Regions from separate parts of the Neobacillus sp. 114 genome, predicted to be linked through region 1. Evidence: riboswitches for the same ligand, from Rfam matches in the RefSeq annotation. Region 1 holds a riboswitch; the other holds the start of a gene.

Region 1 (5,209 bases):
AATAGACTCTCGCTTTGTTTACACCCACATATTTGAGATTTGCTGAATGAAGTAATCTACGTGCTAAATCTGGCGAAGATATTTGCGCGAACTCCCTAAACTGTTGATTGGTAATAGTCGGCCCATACAATAAAAAATAATCCTGTATAGTGTAAAGATGGGCATCGGGAACAAAGGTATCACAAGTAGGACAATACCAATTTTGGTTTTTCCGTTGTACTGGTAAATGCAAACAATTTGGACAATGGACCCCTGGTAACAAATCACCTTGGACTATATCAAATTTCTTTAGAACGGGCTTTGTTGGAATAGTATTAAGCTTCAACAAAAGCCTGTCTAACTTCCGTAATTCTTTTGGATCAAGTTTCTCTTGTTTATGGAAATTCTCAAATAACTCTATTTTATGAAGAATACTAGGGGATTTGCAGATGTGCTGCATAACCTTTAAGCCATTTCTTCCGACAAAGGAAAGAATGGCATTAGGATTACTGAAAACAACTAAATATTCAAGGGGTAACGTTGGTAAATTGTTTTCTGCTAGCACACTATTAAGGACTCTTTGATGCCTTTCAACTTGAAAGATTGGATAAGGATATGGTATCTCTTCTCCATCTACTTTTTGAATTAATTGTTCTGAATCCGTGTCTATCAAGTTCTTTCCTTTATTATTTTTTACATCTATGATAATTCCGCTTTTTGAGGTTAACAGGAAGGTATCAATTTGGCAGTTGTATTCTCCATCGGGAAGGTTCAAATCGTGGAAAATGTGGTATTCTTTTTCGGGAAGAGAGTGTAGGTAGAAATCAATTGATTGTTCACCCCGGTATCCGGCCCATCGTCCGGCTAATTCATCTGCAATCAGCTGCCATTTTGGATGGGTTTTTCGAAGACGCCTTAGTAGTGCCTCCAAAATGAGAATAATCAGTGGAATAAAGCGTGGTTTTATTATCAATTTCATCACTCCTTTTTAATTTCCCGTTAATTTTTCTAAAAAAGATGAAAATTTCCTGCTGGATTTTGCAGAGATTTGTCAAAATTTTGTTACACTTTTATTTAAGGAGGAGATTAACATGAACGAACCAATTGCCATTGTGACAGGATCCTCAAGCGGATTCGGCCTTTTAACCACTCTGGAACTTGCTCGGTCGGGTTTTCATGTTATAGCGACGATGAGGAATCCCGATAAAAGCGGCGGACTTCTTTCAGAAGCCAAGAAAGAAAACATTGAAGATAAAATATACATCCACCAACTAGACGTTACCTCACAAGATTCAATCAACCAACTCGCCAAACTAACGGAAACTCGAGGCCGTATCGATGTACTCGTCAACAACGCCGGCTACGCTGCTGCCGGGTTTGTCGAGGAGCTCCCGATGGAGGAATACCGCAAACAATTTGAAACAAACGTTTTTGGCGTGATGGCAGTTACAAAAGCCATCTTGCCATATATGCGACAGCAGCGCCATGGAAAAATCATTAACCTTAGCAGCATCAGTGGCGTTGTCGCCTTTCCAGGAATGTCACCATATGTGGCATCAAAGCACGCCCTCGAAGGCTGGAGTGAATGCCTTCGCCTGGAAATGAAGCCATTTGGCGTGGATGTAATCTTGGTAGAGCCTGGTTCGTACAGGACCAGTATTTGGTCTTCAGGAAAACAACTTACCCGCTCCCAACCCGACTCACCGTACTACCGGCTAATGGAAGGTATGGAAAATTACATTCTATCCGGAGAAGAAAAGTTTGGCGACCCACGGGAGGTAGCCCAAAAAATCGCAGTAATAGCCAAAATGCAAAAACCAGCACTACGTTTTCCTATTGGTAAGGGTGTGAAAACGGCTATCCTCATTAAAAATCTTATCCCCTGGAGCCGATGGGAGAGTATTCTATTAAACAAACTACCTAAGAGATAAATTTCAAGAAGTTCTTGTGGAATATTTTTGAAATTAATTCCAACATTTAGAAATAAAGTGTAGCCACCATTTTGGCTGCATTTTTGATTTTTTTAAAATAATAATTTTTGAAAAAGTCGAATTTTTTTGGCAGGAATTTAAGGATATTGTGAGAATATTAGAAATAAGATAGAAAAAAGGGGGGTTAACATGGATATTCAAGTAGTAGAAAAAAATGAAATGAGAGTAGTTGGAATTTCATGGAATGGAAGTTATTCGCAAACTAGCACTATACCCAAGCTATTTACAGAATTTGAACAACGCTTAGAGGAAATTTCCTTTAAGACAGAGGAACCGGTTCTAATTGCCCCGTTTCATAGCCGGGAAACGGAGTTTACCTATTACGTTACAGCACCCGTTGAAAAAATTACAGATATCCCGGAAGGAATGGTTGGCTTTACGATTCCAAGTAAAAATTATGTGGTGACAACCCATAAAGGAAAACCCGAAGAGGTAGAAAATACATATAACCTTTTGTTTACGTGGATGAAAGAATATGGCTATGAGCAAGATCATCAAGCACTAAGTTTAGAGATCTATAAGGAAGAGCACAAAGCGCTAAATGCCAGCGGTGATCTTCATTTTGAAATTTATTTGCCAGTTATGGTGTATAAATAAAGCTCATTTATTTTTTATGAAGCAGTACGGTTTCCTTTACAGATGCACTTCTGTATAATAATATTAAAATAATTTAACAGTAATTCCTTCGGGGCAAGGTGAAAGTCCTTACCGGCGGTGATGAAGCGAATGCTTCTTAGTCCGTGACCCGGTTAACAATTTTGTTAAGCGGTGGATCTGGTGAAATTCCGGAGCCGACAGTTAAAGTCTGGATGGGAGAAGGGAAATAGCAGGATTAAAATTGGAGAAATTTAGCCTTTTTTAAGCCTTAATTTTCTATTGTCTTTAAACAGGCCCTGTAGGTTGTTACCTCAGGGTCTTTTTGCTTTTTAGAAGAATATTTTATCCCTGGAAACCTAATGAAGGGAGAAAGAAGGATGTTTACCGGAATTATTGAAGAGATTGGTACAATTTCGGCTATACAGCGGACTGGTAATTCATTTGTGATGACGATTGAAGCGAAAAAAATCCTTGCCGATGTTCATCTTGGAGACAGTATTGCTGTCAATGGGGTTTGCTTAACTGTCACCTCCTTTACGGGAACCCGCTTTACGGTCGACGTCATGCCGGAAACGGTTAAAGCCTCTAGTTTAAATTCGTTAAAGCGCGGCTCAAAAGTAAATCTTGAGAGAGCAATGGCGGCCGGGGGAAGGTTTGGCGGTCATATTGTTTCGGGGCATATCGATGGCACCGGGGTTATTAAAAGCAAAAATGCGCTTGAAAATGCTGTGTATTATGAAATTGAGGCCGAGCCGGAAATATTGAAATACATCATTTATAAAGGCTCTATAACAGTGGATGGGACAAGCTTAACGGTATTTGGAGTGACCGAAAACTCGTTTACATTATCGTTGATTCCCCATACGATGTCGGAAACCGTGGTCGGTATCAAAGGACAGGGTGAGATTGTAAATTTAGAATGCGATATGATTGGCAAATATGTCGCTCATTTTATGAATAATTTTTCGAACAATCAGAAGCCTAAAGGCCAATCAGGTATTACGGCCCAATTTTTAGAAGCGAATGGATTTTTATAATATTGCATGAAAAAACTGAACAAAGGAGTGATACAGCATGTTTGACAGGATTGAAGAAGCAATCGAAGAATTGAAACAAGGGAAGGTTATCATTGTTTGCGACGATGAGGACAGGGAAAATGAAGGAGATTTCATAGCGCTTGCTGAAAAAACGACTCCTGAGGTTATCAATTTGATGGTAACGCATGGGAGAGGCCTTGTCTGTGTTCCGATTGAGGAAGAATTAGCAAAAAAACTGGATTTAATGCCGATGGTAGCTAACAATACCGACCCGCATGGGACTGCTTTTACAGTCAGCATTGATCATAAAAATGCTACAACGGGTATTTCGGCCTTTGAACGGTCCGCGACAATCATGAATTTAATTAACCCTCAGTCAAAAGCTGCCGATTTTAAACGACCTGGTCATGTTTTTCCGCTTATTGCTAAAAAAGGCGGCGTCCTTAGAAGAACAGGTCACACAGAAGCAGCAGTAGATCTTGCAAAACTATCTGGAGCCAAGCCAGCTGGCGTCATTTGTGAAATCATGAATGAAGACGGGACGATGGCCCGGGTACCGCAGCTTAGAAAAATCGCCGATAAGCTGGGCCTGAAAATGATTACGATCAAAGATCTGATTGAATATCGAAATCAGAAGGATAAATTGGTAAAGCGGGAAGTTGAAATCAAGCTGCCGACTGAATATGGCGATTTTAAAGCAATCGGGTATTCAAATATGGTAGACGACAAAGAGCATGTTGCTCTCATTAAAGGTGAAATTGACCCGGAAAAGCCAATTCTGGTCAGGGTTCATTCGGAATGCTTAACGGGTGATGTTTTTGGATCTTACCGCTGTGACTGCGGTCCGCAGCTCCACGCCGCCCTGATGCAGATTGAACAAGCCGGCAATGGTGTGCTGTTGTATATGCGCCAGGAAGGCAGAGGCATTGGCCTCCTTAACAAAATGAAGGCCTATCAGCTTCAGGAACAAGGCTACGATACGGTAGAAGCAAATGAAAAACTTGGCTTTAAGCCTGATTTAAGGGATTACGGAATTGGTGCACAAATTTTAAGAGATCTTGGCATCAGAAAAATGATGTTATTAACGAATAATCCGCGTAAAATTAAGGGCCTCAAGGGCTATGACCTGGAAGTCGTCGAGCGGGTACCGCTGCAAATGGAAATGAGACCCGAAAACGAAAGCTATTTAAAAACCAAACATGATAAATTAGGTCATCTGCTTCATTATTAAAAATACGGAGGAATAGAAATGGGACATATTTTTGAAGGAAACTTAGTTGGTACAGGACTGAAAGTCGGAATCGTAGTTGGACGTTTTAATGAATTTATTACAAGCAAATTATTGTCTGGCGCACAGGATGCTTTAAAGCGCCATGGAGTGAATGAGGCTGATGTGGATGTCGCGTGGGTTCCAGGCGCATTTGAGATTCCATTAATCGCTAAAAAAATGGCTGACAGCAAAAAATATGATGCAGTTATCACACTTGGTACAGTTATCCGCGGTTCCACACCACATTTTGATTTCGTGTGTAATGAAGTGGCAAAGGGAGTATCCCGCATCACGCTTGACACTGGCATTCCGGTTATTTTTGGGGTATTAACCAC
Region 2 (5,209 bases), 2.0 Mb from region 1:
CCAAGGAAAGAAAGGAGTTTAAAGCAACAACCCTTTTCTCACCCAAACGGCCTAATTGTTCCACTTGATCTTGCATAAGGGATAGAAGCGGGGAAACGATTAATATCGATCCATCAAAAACATAACCAGGAAGCTGGTAGCATAGGGATTTGCCCGTTCCAGTCGGGAGCATGGCCAGGGTATGTTGTCCATTTAAAATAGCCGAAATAGCTTCCTTTTGCCCTGTTTTAAACGATAAATAGCCAAAATGTTTTTTTAAAAGATTTTCTAATTCCATTGCCGGTCACCATACTTCGCCAGCACTAACCTAATTTGAAAATAACTGGCACGGCTGACTTTTTCCTTTATTAATTTTAATTGCTTTGTGGCGGCTTGATTGGCAATTTGCAAAATTTCCAGCTGTAATTCTTTATCAACAAAAGCATCAATTGAAAACCGGTCTATTTGCAACGCAAATTCCACTAAATGATCTTCTATTGTGCTTGTTTTTAAATTTCTGTTTTTGGCTATCATCTCTATCGAATACCCCTGCGATAGCAATTTCCATGTTTTTCTCGCCGTAATGGTTAATTCATCCCCATGCTCCAAGCCCTTTAGTAGATGGGTTAATATCGGAAAATTAGCTCCCCTTGTTTCTATTTTTTCAATCAAATAATGTAGGGTATTAGTAAATGTAAGATGATATTCGTAAACATTAACATTCATTTTTTTGGATGCTTGCTGAGCGGTTAATCCTATTTGCCGGAATCCAGTTAAACGGAAGACAATCATAGACGGATCAATTCCCTTCCCATCTTCGAAGCATTCATTCAATTCTTCATATAATTTTTCGCCAATTTCGTTTCTTAAGAGATGGCTTTCTTTTAGAACAGCTTTAACCCAGAACAGAACCTTCTTATTTTTTTGAATCGGTATATAGCTTGATTCCTGATTAATGAGGTTAGATACTACCTGCACTAATAAAGAGAGCCGTTCCCAAAATATGGTGGTCACATGGTGATAACGCCAGCCATTGAGAAAGATTGGAATACCGATATTTTTCAAGCGCTGCTCACCTGAAGAACTGAGCAGGTATTTTTGCTCACCTTGCTCAATGATCCACCCGTTATCCCTCATACAATGAATGATCTCTTCAAAGGAGTCTCTTGCCAGCGGTTCAAGTACTCCAAATAATCTTTTTAACGAATATAAATGAATATCCTGAATGGTTTGCGACGATTTCTTTCCTTTTAAAATGTGGTAAACAGAATAAATAGTTCTTTCGTTATTAATTTTTTTCAAACAATAAAGAATAACTGATTCTACCCATTCCATTTTAGACTCACCACTTATCCTAATTCGACAAAAACAGTTAAATTTTATTATATTTTAACATGAAACAGGTATTGTGTTGTCCAAAAATGTGGAAGTTTAAGAAATAATGGGACTAAAGGTACCAAAATCAAATTTCTATTGAAAAGTTATTCATACAGCTTTACAATAGATATGTGAATTGTATTTTCCATCACAAACGGAAAATAAGTAAGAATATTACTTGTTATTTTACTGGGAGGTTTTTTTCATGGCAAAGTACACAATTGTTGACAAGGAAACTTGCATCGCGTGTGGCGCATGCGGCGCTGCTGCACCAGATATCTATGATTACGATGATGAAGGTATCGCATTCGTAACACTTGACGATAACGAAGGTATCGTTGAAATTCCAGATGTTTTAATCGATGACATGATGGACGCTTTCGAAGGCTGCCCAACTGATTCTATTAAAGTTGCTGATGAGCCATTCGACGGTAACCCAACTAAATTTGAATAATCTTTGACTGAAGATATTCTTAAGCTGCTACCCCCCGCCTACTATAAGCCGGGGGGTTATTTTTTTCGATAAAAAACAGAGGCCCTGGTTTTGCGGCCTCTGTTCGTTTTAAGCATTTTTTACTGAAAATTTATTTAGCCATGCTTGCATCCGAATAAATAGAAGCATGAAAATGATCGACATCATTACGCCCTTTAAGATATTAAAAGGCAAAATCGCAGGTACGACGAGGTTCCGCATATCCGGGAAACCCATTAAGGCCGTATAGGCAGGTAAAATGATAAAGTAGTTGGCGATGCTCATCACAACAGCCATGATAATAGTTCCAGCTACTAGGGCAAGTGTCATTCCCTTTTTTGATTTCAATTTATTATACACATAGTAAGTCGGCAGAATAAACACAATCCCAGCTGCGAAATTGGCAAGGTGGCCAACAGGAATGCCTGTCGGGCTCCCTGTTGCAAAATAATTTAGCATATTCTTAAACAATTCTACTAAAATTCCTGCCACTGGTCCGAAAATCAGCGCAGCAATCAAAGCAGGAATATCACTAAAGTCCACAAACAAAAAATTAGGGAACATCGGCAGCGGAAAGTTTAAAAACATTAATAAATATGCGATGCTGCTCAGCATCCCGATTGAAACCATTGCTCTTACCTTTGTGTTCTTCATTTTCTTCATCTTCCTCTCTCCTTTTTGATCCATCACGTTAGGAAGAGAGATTCAGCTTTTATAGGCACTCAAAATAAAACTCCCTCAAGATTGAAGCTTGAGGGAGTAAATTTAGGTATGCTTAATAAACATTCGATCCGTGGAAATTTTTCGAATGCCTGCAGAACCTCCATCTTCTCCCATCCAGACTATACTGTCGGCTTTGGAATCACACCAAATCCTGCCTAATAAGGCTCGCGGGCTGAAGAGTTATACTCTAATACCGCCGATCGGGAATTTCACCCTGCCCCGAAGATAGATCGTTATAAAATTATAAGTTTATTATACTGAAAATCAGTCACTTTGTTAAGTTAAAGATTTTTTCCGGTCTTTAAATATTTATAAAAATACCCGCAGCAATAGGCTGCGGGGTAAAAAGTTTTTATTTACTGGACAATCAAGATTTGCTTAGGCTTAATTACATCTGTGTTAAGGTTGTTGATTTCTTTTAATCTGGCCACTGTCAAATTAAACTTTTGGGCAATGGAGGACAAGTTGTCACCATTTATTACAATATATTGGTTTACAAGCGGCGGCCCACTGGGTTCAGGAATATTTTGCGGACGGCTACTTACCTCCAAAACATCCTTGCCACTGGCTGCAATTCCGCCCTGAACCGCTTCGCCAACATCAGCATCTCCTAATAGCAGTTCCGGATTAATGGCAAATTTTTTGTCATATCTCCATTCTAATTGGTGTGATTCAAAATGAAGATGGGTGCCGGTAGCCTGACCGGTCCTTCCCATTGTTCCGATGGTCTCCCCCCGCTTAACCATTTGACCAGGCACAACGGCCCGTTTGCTTAAGTGGGCATAAACCGTAACGAAATTGCTTGGGTGCTTGATAAATACAACCTGACCATATGTATTGGAATAATAAGACTTAATCACAGCCCCATCTTCAACTGCCAAGACCGGGGTGCCATATGTTCCGGCGATATCGATTCCTTTATGCTTGCCCTGTCTTGTCCCATATGTATCAGAAATAACGCCATCTGCCGGCCAAATCCATCTCTCCTTCTCCGTTTTTGCCTCTGGCAATCCGGCAGCTTCCGAGTGTCTCCCTCCAAGAAACAACAAACCTACACAAATCGCCATTATAATGGCAATAAAAAACCTCTTTATATAGTCACGCATTTCACTATTAATCCTCCTTACATCTTGTCCATACCACACCATATGTTCTTATACTCGCGTTTAGAACATATGGTGTGGCATCGGACGGCCTGACCATATTTGTTATAATTTGGAGTCTATTGCTATTTTATGCATAAAAAAATCAACCGTTTTTTGGTTGATTTTTTTATCATTTCTCGATTGTCCGAAGATTTGGGGCAGCTGGCACCTTGATTTCTTTTGTTAAATCAAACGGGCCAATATTTGCTGCTGGAGGATTGCTCACAACCACTTTTTCAAATCCGAATTCTTTTGCTGTTAAAAGGATGGCCTCCATCGACCAGACGGCCAACCGTTCATCTTCTAAACTGGCATCTTTCGCAAAAGTGATAGTTAACGTGTTATCATTTGCTGATACATCCTGAATTGCCAAATTCGGCAACAAAGATCTTTGTAATTGATATTCCTCTATCCCTGACTTCATCGCATCGATTGCAGCCTTAATATCCTTATATGATTCGAGTGTTGGCACCAAGAACGGAACATCACTGCCATTAGAATAGTAAAAGAGGTAAGCATGTTTTTTCACATCAGTGATGGTCAATTTTTCATAAAAGTCATTGCTTAGTTCGATTCCAGGTTCGCCATTTGTGGTGAACTTAATCGTTTTGACGCTGCTATTGGAAGAAATATCATTTTTTAATGCACCGAGAAAAATTTGTTCCGTTGCAGTCCCTTGGCGGTATGGATGGTCTGAAGGTACATCGACAATAACAGTTTCATTAGCATTATCATAATGCAATGTTGCCTGGAGCGGATAAAATTCACTTAGGCCCCATTCCGATTCGTTTAGGTTTGCCATATGTTCATTATATAAGGTAAGCCAGTCTTTTCCTTCGGTATTTTTGACTATAGTTGATACTGGTACCAGATTTTGAGCTTGATTATCGGGCACCCAATAGGTCAACACGACGCCGCCTTTTATTTCATCATCATAAACAGCTGTTTTCCCAGCATAATCGTTTTGCCCTTCGGCTTTCTTTAATGTTGAGTATTTATCCGCCTGTGATTCCTGATTGGCCATACCGCTCGCATCGCTATTATCTTTGGCAATTTTCGCTTCTTTTGTTGACTCTTGTTTGGCATTGTTGATTGAATAGTGATTCGTATCCATAAACTTAGGAGCCAAAATAAAAAATAAAAATAGTGCCGCTGCAGCGGCAATACCCGGCAGGATCCAGGAAACAGTTTTCCGTTTTTTACGTGAAAGGTTTTGGTAAATGTCACGAGGATGGCGATAGTCTTTTATTTTAGGCATTTGTTTTAACAATTCTACGAGCTCTTCATCGCTCCACTCTGACTTTCTCAATATTTCCCTCCTCCCTTCGGTAAAATGTTTCCATGTGCTTCTTCAAAACTTTCAACGAGCGATGCTGGGTCGTTTTGACTTTACTTTCTGTCCACCCTAGAGCCTCTGCTGTCTCCACTATTGACAAATCGTGAATAAATCGTAATATAACGACGGCCTTTTGGTCCACGGTACAATATTCCAAGCATTTATATACCCATTTAA

Evidence for each region. A riboswitch is a leader RNA that binds a small molecule or an ion and turns the genes downstream of it on or off. The one in region 1 is predicted to bind FMN.
Region 2: it holds a riboswitch for FMN, as region 1 does, so the genes downstream of both, QNN06_RS22880 (ECF transporter S component) here and ribE (riboflavin synthase) in region 1, are expected to answer to the same signal.

The regions. Positions count from the first base shown of each region.
Region 1 is NZ_CP126144.1:2,640,816-2,646,024, forward strand. It holds gene QNN06_RS12975 (nuclease-related domain-containing protein) at 1-952, opposite strand, end outside; gene QNN06_RS12980 (oxidoreductase) at 1,071-1,910, shown strand; gene QNN06_RS12985 (GyrI-like domain-containing protein) at 2,100-2,567, shown strand; FMN riboswitch at 2,648-2,795, shown strand; gene ribE (riboflavin synthase) at 2,945-3,604, shown strand; gene QNN06_RS12995 (bifunctional 3,4-dihydroxy-2-butanone-4-phosphate synthase/GTP cyclohydrolase II) at 3,642-4,835, shown strand; gene ribH (6,7-dimethyl-8-ribityllumazine synthase) at 4,854-5,209, shown strand, end outside.
Region 2 is NZ_CP126144.1:4,679,748-4,684,956, forward strand. It holds gene QNN06_RS22865 (RecQ family ATP-dependent DNA helicase) at 1-277, opposite strand, end outside; gene QNN06_RS22870 (YpbB family protein) at 268-1,314, opposite strand; gene QNN06_RS22875 (ferredoxin) at 1,562-1,810, shown strand; gene QNN06_RS22880 (ECF transporter S component) at 1,919-2,482, opposite strand; FMN riboswitch at 2,650-2,782, opposite strand; gene QNN06_RS22885 (peptidoglycan DD-metalloendopeptidase family protein) at 2,908-3,657, opposite strand; gene QNN06_RS22890 (negative regulator of sigma-X activity) at 3,827-5,005, opposite strand; gene sigX (RNA polymerase sigma factor SigX) at 4,980-5,209, opposite strand, start outside.